DNA from 2 places in the Arthrobacter sp. 4R501 genome. Region 2 is predicted to be linked to the other one. Evidence: riboswitches for the same ligand, from Rfam matches in the RefSeq annotation. Region 2 holds a riboswitch; the other holds the start of a gene.
What was found. A riboswitch is a leader RNA that binds a small molecule or an ion and turns the genes downstream of it on or off. The one in region 2 is predicted to bind cyclic di-AMP.
Positions count from the first base shown of each region.

Region 1: another riboswitch for cyclic di-AMP. It lies ahead of CXR02_RS15655 (M23 family metallopeptidase); the one in region 2 lies ahead of CXR02_RS11115 (M23 family metallopeptidase).

Region 1 is NZ_PJIW01000015.1:93,110-97,315, forward strand. It holds gene CXR02_RS15650 (C40 family peptidase) at 1-228, opposite strand, end outside; cyclic di-AMP (ydaO/yuaA leader) riboswitch at 299-461, opposite strand; gene CXR02_RS15655 (M23 family metallopeptidase) at 610-1,434, opposite strand; cyclic di-AMP (ydaO/yuaA leader) riboswitch at 1,438-1,681, opposite strand; gene CXR02_RS15660 (metal-dependent transcriptional regulator) at 1,811-2,506, opposite strand; gene serC (phosphoserine transaminase) at 2,784-3,914, shown strand; gene CXR02_RS15670 (MFS transporter) at 3,998-4,206, opposite strand, start outside.
Region 2 is NZ_PJIW01000009.1:152,710-156,915, forward strand. It holds gene CXR02_RS11100 (hypothetical protein) at 1-68, opposite strand, end outside; gene CXR02_RS11105 (TetR/AcrR family transcriptional regulator) at 169-780, shown strand; gene CXR02_RS11110 (four-helix bundle copper-binding protein) at 1,013-1,426, opposite strand; cyclic di-AMP (ydaO/yuaA leader) riboswitch at 1,741-1,935, shown strand; gene CXR02_RS11115 (M23 family metallopeptidase) at 2,028-2,714, shown strand; gene CXR02_RS11120 (hypothetical protein) at 2,707-3,264, opposite strand; gene CXR02_RS11125 (F510_1955 family glycosylhydrolase) at 3,323-4,206, opposite strand, start outside.

The DNA of each region.
Region 1 (4,206 bases), on a different contig from region 2:
CGGCGTCGTCTTGATGACGGGGCGTTCGAAGGAAACGGTAGCCGTAGGCGCGGCAGTTACGGCAAGCGCCGTCTGCGCGGAACCGGACTCGGTAGAGGCGGAAACGCCGGCGGTGGAATCCGCGGCGTTGGCCGGAAGCCCCATGCTCAGGATCAGACCTGATGCAGCTGCGATCACAGCAGCCTGGCGACCTACGGTCCCGGCATTGGCACTGACGGCCTTGGACACGGAGCCCAAGGGATTAGTGCGAACCGGTTGTGCGCGGTGACGCGCAGAAGTATGGCGTGAAGACACGAAGGTAGCCTCTCCCAATGCCTGCGAGGTGAGCTGTCGGATTCGGATGGGAGTCACCCGGCCGCGCTGCTTCACAGTGGAAGCTTTGCGACTTAACCCCAAGGCCTTCAGAATCGAAGACCAAAATTGGTTCCCCCGCCCCTGCCAGACGATGTCATGCGAACGGACCTTGAGCGGTGGCAGAGCTAGGCAATCCACTCAAGAACGTCAACTTCGGAAAAGTTGACGCGCTTTAGACGTTACAGGAGTTCCGAGCCAATGTCACATTCAGGTCACGGCACGTCGCCGCGATTCGAGAGTTGGCCATCATTTGGGTCAGAGCCAGCCGGTGGGGTCAACGACTTCGCCATTGATCTGGACCTCGAAGTGGAGGTGGCAGCCCGTGGACGCGCCCGTGGTGCCGCTGAGGGCAACCACGTCGCCGCGGCTGACCGTCTGGCCTACCTTGACGCTGGCGGAGGAGAGGTGGTTGTAGGTGGTTTCAAGGCCATTGCCGTGATCCACCACCACGCGGTTGCCACCGCCGTACTGGTGCCAGCCAACGAAGGTCACGGTGCCGCTGGCAGCGGCCATGACGGAGGTTCCGCACTGGGCCACGTAGTCCTGGCCGCGGTGAAAGTCGCCGGAGCCGCCGGTGATGGGACTGACCCGGAACCCGAAGGGTGAGGCCGTAACCAGCTGGGCCAGCGGCGGGCCAAGGCTTCCGGCAGAGGCGGCGCGGGTAATGGATCCCGCGGACTGGGCGCTCAACAGCTGCTTCAGCTTGCCGTCGGGATCACCCTGGGTCACTACGGACGAGCGGCTGAAATCAATTTGGGCGGCGGCTTCGGCGGTCACTTCGGGCTGCGGAGCAGCGGAGACGGCTAACGCAGCCTGGCCGGGTGCCGGAGTGGCCATCACGGGGCCGGTCACAGGAACCGTCACAGTGAGAGCCAGGCCTGTTGCTGCCAAGGCGATGCCGGCCTTCTGGCCGAGGCCACTGGCGGCGGCGAAATCCGTCATCTGCCGGAAGGGTCCCCGGCGGCGGCGGGCTTCCCGCTGTGGGTCGCGGGGCCTCTCCGCGCTGAAATCCTCGGCCACTCTGGGCGCCGAGGCGGGACCCACCGCGCGACGGCGGCCCCTGGAGTATTGCGTGGTCAAGAATGTTCCTCTCTGGGTAGCCTGCGAAGTTAGCTGTCGGATTCGGGTCAGAGAGTTCAAAGACCCGGTCCGCCGTGACAAGCACTTCGCGCAGAGATATCCCGTGAGGATCCTTCGCTGGAAGAGGCTTGCTGCTGACGGACTTAACCCCAAGGCAGTCTTACGACTGCCGGTTGTGGTTCCCCCGCCTCTGCCAGTTGGTGACTGATGCACCTGATCCGCTGGCAGAGCTCGGCTCCGGATCAGGTAACGCTTTTGTATCGACGCTGAGTTTCAACTATAGGTGATTAACTTGGACAGTAACAATTCCGTTATCTTTGCGGAACCTTGCGTCGCTGCGCTATGGAACGGCCACACGCGGCGGACCGCCTTCCCGTCAGCTGACGGAAACGAAGACGTGGGATGCCACTTCCGGGGGCAGCTCGAGCGCCCCTTCGATTCCCGGAACGCGCACCGAAATGTACTCCCCTACGCGCTCCAGGGACACCGTGGCACCGGGCCTGATCCCGCCTTCATCCAACTGGACCAGCAGCTCAGGTTCCACCTGGATGGGCTCAGCCAGCCGGCTGACTGTCACGTTCGACGCTGGTCCGTAGCCCTGCATCGCATCCAGGAGATTAATCACACCGGCGTCTGGGAGCGCGGGCGCCGGCCCGCCCAGGGCGGCCAGCCCGGGGATGGGGTTGCCGTACGGAGACTCGGTGGGGTGGTTGAGCAATTCGTAGATGCGCTGCTCTACGCGTTCGCTCATCACATGCTCCCAGCGGCACGCTTCATCGTGGACATAGGCCCAGTCCAGGCCAATCACATCCGCCAGGAGCCGTTCCGCGAGCCTGTGCTTGCGCATCACTTCCGTAGCGCGTTTCCGCCCGGCTTCCGTGAGCTCCAGGTGGCGGTCCCCGGAGACCACGACCAGTCCGTCGCGTTCCATCCGGCCGATGGTTTGGGACACCGTGGGACCGGAATGCCGCAGCCGTTCGGCGATGCGTGCGCGAAGAGCAACGATGTTCTCTTCCTCAAGCTCCAAAATGGTCCGAAGATACATCTCCGTAGTATCGATCAGATCCGTCATCCAGCTCAGCTCCTCGAGCGCAGTACCTTGCGTTGTCCCACCGTATCGCGTCCCGCTCAGCGGCGAGGTCCGCTAAAAAGCTTAGCCTATTTTGAATTTGTCTGGATAATGCCCGGGCGGAGACAAACAGTCTCATTGGCCGGACTATGACGGCCCCGGTTCCCCGCCCAATCGAGGGTTCAGGCAGAATAAGGGAGGTCCTTATGCAGTCACCGCCGACTACCGGCCACCCCACCGCCCGGACGTGAGCCACGTCCATGCCGAAATTGGAGCCCCCGTGAGCGAAACCAGCATCACTATTCCCGCCGACCTCCTGCCAAAGGATGGACGATTCGGCGCAGGACCCTCCAAGGTCAGGCCGGAGCAGCTCGAAGCGCTCTCAGCGGCGTCCAAGACCATCCTGGGCACCTCCCACCGCCAGGCTCCGGTCAAGAACCTCGTGGGCTCCGTCCGTGAAGGCCTCAGCCAGTTCTTCCGCGCCCCCGAAGGCTACGAAGTGGTCCTCGGCGTCGGTGGCTCCACCGCTTTCTGGGACGTCGCCAGCTTCGGCCTGGTGGAAAAGAAGGCCCAGCACCTGTCCTTCGGCGAGTTCGGCTCCAAATTCGCCTCAGCCACCAACAAGGCCCCGTTCCTGGACGCCTCCTCCATCATCAAGTCCGAGCCCGGCACGCGCCCGGTATCGGCCGCCGAGGCTGGCGTGGATGTCTACGCCTGGCCGCAGAACGAAACCTCCACGGGTGTCGCGGCTCCGGTCAAGCGCGTCGCGGGCGCCGACGCCGGTTCCCTGGTCCTGGTGGACGCCACCTCCGCAGCCGGCGGCCTGGACGTGGACGTCTCCGAGGCCGATGTCTACTACTTCGCCCCGCAGAAGAACTTCGCGTCCGACGGCGGCCTGTGGCTGGGGCTCTTCTCCCCCGCCGCGCTGGAACGCGCCGCCCGGGTCAAGGCCAGCGGCCGCTGGATCCCCGATTTCCTGGACCTCCAGACTGCCATCGACAACTCCAAGCTGAACCAGACGTACAACACGCCGTCGCTCTCCACCCTGGTGACCCTCGACGCGCAGGTGCAGTGGCTGAACGCCAACGGCGGCCTGGACTTCGCGTCCGCCCGCACCGCTGACTCCGCCGGCCGGATCTACTCCTGGGCCGAGGCCTCCGAGTACGCGACCCCGTTTGTGGCCAAAGCGGAGGACCGTTCCAACGTCATCGCCACCATCGACTTCGACGACTCGATCGACGCCGCCGCGATCGCCAAGGTCCTGCGCGCCAACGGCATCGTGGACACCGAGCCGTACCGCAAGCTGGGCCGCAACCAGCTCCGGATCGCCACATTTGTGGCCATCGAGCCGGCCGACGTCTCCGCGCTGCTGGCAAGCATCGACTACGTGGTGGGCGAGCTGCGCAAGTAGCGCACCCGCGCGAACGGACACTTGGGGCCCAGATACCGGGGCCCAAGTGTCCGTTCGCACTGTTTTTGTGGTGACGCCAGTTGTCAGTGTCCGGCGGCGTCGTCCGGGTTTTCGTCCCGGGCGGCGCCGTTTGCGTTGTCCCCCGGTTGTTGGCCGCCCAGGTGGGAGACGACGCCGAAGTAGCGCAGGCCGCGGGCGCGCCGGTTGAAGGTGAGCCGGAGCTGCTGGGCACGAATGATCCAGATCATTCCGATCACGGCGGCGATGATCCCGGAGGCGGCCGCAACGGAAA
Region 2 (4,206 bases):
CGGGGCGGACCTGTCAGAGTGTCCTGGGCGGGATCGCTGTGCTCCGGCTGGTTTGGCTCGCGGGTCATGTCCCATCTCCTTTGGTCATTCTCTGCGGGCGTGTTTACAAGACAGTATGTCTTCTCGCGATCACCCTGTCCAACGTAGGACGGAGCGTATACTTCAGGAATGCCGAAGCTCTGGAACGAGACCATCGAATCGCACCGCAGCGCCGTCCGTTCGGCGATCCTGGACACCACGGCGGCCTTGGTGGCCAGTCAGGGGCTGTCATCGGTGACGATGTCACAGATCGCCCAGACCGCGGGGATCGGCCGGGCCACCCTGTATAAGTACTTTCCGGACGTGGACGAGATCCTGACGGCTTGGCACGAACGCCAGGTCCAAGCCCATTTGGAACATCTGGCTCGGGTCCGTGACCGCGCGGCGGGCCCGAATCAAAAGCTTGAAGCCGTCCTCAAGGCTTACGCGCTGATCGCCCACTCTCACGACGGTCGTGCTGAGGCCGCACGACTGCACCAGGGATCACACGTCGGTCGCGCGCACCAGCATCTCCATGAATTCCTGGCGGAGATTTTGAGTGATGGTGCCGGCGCCGGGGTGTTCCGCTCCGATGTTGCCCCGGATGAGCTCGCCGGATATTGCCTTCATGCCTTGGAAGCGGCCAGTGGATTGGTGTCCCGTGAGGCTGTCTTTCGTCTCGTCAAAGTCACGATGGCCGGGCTGCAGCCTCCCGCGGCGCCTACGCCTGAAACCGGCACGCCTTCAACGCACCAGGATTAACGCCGGCGCGGGCACGCGGGCGAGTAGCGGCCGGGTCGTCCTGGTAGGAGGGAAGCGTTCAGGTGGGATTCAATGGCAACGCCTTTGACGTCCAGTCTCCGTCCCTGCATAGGTTTCTACGTCTCTCCAGGCAGATGTGAGGTCTCCGGTGGATTCAAGAATCAGTGTCGGAGAAGGGGAATTCGAAGGCCTCCGGTTCCCGCCGGCATTTCGGCGCGTTCGTATCGGCCGTTTAGTCGAGTGACGCGAGGAGTTCGTTGCACGCATTTTCGCAACGGCGGCAAGCTTCTGCGCAGATCCGGCAGTGGCTGTGCATTTCGGCGTGCCGTTCGCATTCGTCAGCACAGGTTTTGCACAGGGTGGCGCAGGCCTGCAAGACGGAGCGGGTGACGTTGGCGTCGTAGCCGGTGTGACGGGAGAGGACATTTCCTGTGGCTGTGCAGATGTCGGCACAGTCAAGGTCCGTGCGGATGCACTTGGTCAGCTCGGTGACCATGTCTTCGCTCAGGCACGCATCTGCGCAGGCCGTGCAGGCCTGTGCGCAGTCAAAAGACGCGGCGATACCTTCGGCGAGCTTGTGCTGGTCGATGCTGCCAAGATCCTTCGGGTAGGCATCAAGCATTTTGTGGGCGCTGGCGTGTGTCATCGTTTTCTCTCTTCCATGGTGTTGAGCGGCTGGAAATAGATACGGTGGGCCGGCTTGCGTGTTCTGCTAACCGGCTCCGCTGTGGTGCTTGTGTCGTACCCCCTTTTGGTTGATGATTCTGGCCCTGCCCAGGCGAGGACGGCTTCTCACCGAGCACTGTCAGGCACAGCGTAACTTTCCCCGGACAGGCCAGCTACCCCCGACGTCTGGTTACTGGGATCGAAACGCCTTACTCAAGATTTGGTAACGAATTTGTAACTTCCGCGTGTCGTTGGTTAGAGTCGAGGGATTACATGCCCGTAGCGGGTATGGGTGTGACCGCTTCGCCAAACCCCGCCGGCGGTCCACGTACTTCATTCTCAAGGCGGGGGCGGAGAACCCACAAACGGTGCCATGTGCACCTTGGGGTGAAGCCGACCTGCAAAAGTTCCTGAGGGTGCCAGGCAGGGCGGCCGGACAGTCCACTCGTCCGAATCCGACAGCTAACTTCGCCGGCGTCGAGAGGACTTCCATCTTGTCTGCCCACCCCAAACATGCCCGTCGGCGTGCCCTTCCGGCGTTTACTTCATCCCGTTTCCGTAGCGTTTTCCATGAACCGGCCGTGAGGATCCGCGGCCAGCAGCTGGGGGTGGCTGCCGCGGTTACCACAATGTTTGCCCTGACCGCCCTGTCTGCGGCGAATGCAGATCCCGGCATCCAGAAGGCTGCCACCGACAGCCCCGCCTCCGCAACGGCGGTTTCCGTCCCGGCAGTGATAGCTGATGCAGGTGCTGCTCTGGTCTTTGAGAGCCCCGGCGTGAGCTCTCAGCCGGCCCCGGCCCCGGCACCGGAGCCGGCGGTTCAGGCAGCGGGAGCGGTCCAGAGCCCTGCTGCTCCTGCTGCCCCTGCAGTGGAATCGAAGGGCCTGCGGGCGCCGCTGGCTTCGATGAACGTCAGTTCCACGTTCGGCTACAGGGTAAGCCCGATCACCGGGGCTGCCGCTGAAATGCACACCGGGATTGATCTGACGGGAGCTTGCTCGACAGCTGTTTTCGCCGCGGGCGCCGGTACGGTCACCGAGGCGGGTTGGAGCCAGTATGGCGGCGGGAACCGAATCGTCGTCGATCACGGCAACGGCCTGAAGACGACCTACAACCACTTGGCCAGCATCGGCGTTTCCGTCGGGCAGGTCCTGGCGCAGGGACAGCAGATCGCCGGGGTCGGCACGACCGGAAATTCGACCGGATGCCACCTTCACTTCGAAGTCATGGTCAACGGCCAGACGGTCGATCCGTCCGCGTTCATCTGAGCAGATCACCTTCGGGGCCCGACTCTGGTTGCCCTGTGCCTTCCGCGCAGGCTTGGATCTCGTTGTCCCCGAATGAGGCTTGCCGGTGGACTTCCAGGGCCCGGTCCCGGGCCTGGCGGGAGGAGCGAGCGGCTTCTACCCGTCCGGCAGCGCCAAAGAGGCTGGCAGCCCAGTCGAATTCCGCTGCGGCGTCGCGGTACAGCCCTTCATCAAAGAGGCGCCTGCCGATCTGGTGCCGGACGTTCGCCTCCCTGGTTCTTGTCCGCGACAAGCGGAGGGCCTGTTCCTGGAGCTTGGCAGCGTCGTGCCAGCGGTACATGCGTTGATAGGCGTTCGCGAGGACGAGCAGCGCCTGGAAGCGGTCCTTGGAGGCGGCCAGCAGCGCCTGGCCCTCGATGACCGCTTCTTCATGGCGTCCCAGAAGGGAAAGGACCCACACGCGTTCCAGCTCGGTGCAGCCGCCGAGGCGGGCCTCCATCGCGTTCGGGTCCAGCACCACGTCGCGTAGCGTCGCAGCGTCCGTACGCCAGATACTTTCGTCAGCCTCCATGGATTAGGGTCCGGCTTCTGGGTTGTCGATGCAAAAGGAATCTGCCCATGCCGTCAGCTCAGGCGGCGTCCGAGGGCCTGAAAGTGGCTCCGCCGTCGGTGGAGACGACCAGGCCGTCGACCGTGGCTGCCCAGATCCAAGGTTTCCCATCCGAGCCTTCCACGGCCGCTATCGCATGGACCTGCCCCTCGATCCGGCCTGTCCGGGACCATGTTTGCCCGCCGTCGGCCGAAGAGTGGACGGAACCGTTGGGTTCCACGCCGATGGCTTCGGAGGCGCTGGCGAAAGTCACGAACTGGATCACCGGAGCGGCCGGGTTCAGGGCCCAGGTGTCGCCGCCGTCGGTTGAGCGCTGCACACCCTCGCGGGTGGTGGCGAGGACAGTGTCACTGTCGGGATGCGCGGCCAGGGCAGCCGGAACGAATCTGGCGGCGACAACGGACCAGGTCTTCCCGTCCGGGGTTCGGCGCAGTGTCCCGTCGAACGCGACGATGCCGGACTTGGCCGACGTGAGGGCGTGGAAATCGGATTCGCCCTGGCGCGAGAGCTGTTCCCAGGTCTTGCCGCCGTCGGTTGACCTGATCAGGCCCATGGGGTTGGGCAGGTCCGAGGCTGCCCCGGGGTGGCCCGAGGCGTAAAACAGGTCCTGGTCCGCCCCGGCCGTGAAGCCCATCAGGTCATTGGTGTCACCGATTTTGGCCGCGGGCTCCCTGGTGACATCGAACAGGCCCTCGTGGGTAGCCATCAGCACCTGGTCTGTCTCGCGGTTCACGCTCAGGCCGTGAACGTGGCTGCTGGGAAGGGCATTGGAATTGCTTGGGCTGCTCGGCATCGGTCTGGCAGGCGCGGATTCGGGGACGCAGGCCGTGAGGGTGAGGACAAGCCCTGCCGTGGCCGCTGTGAACACTGCGGCCCGGATATGGGAGGAGGAAGGGAAGGACA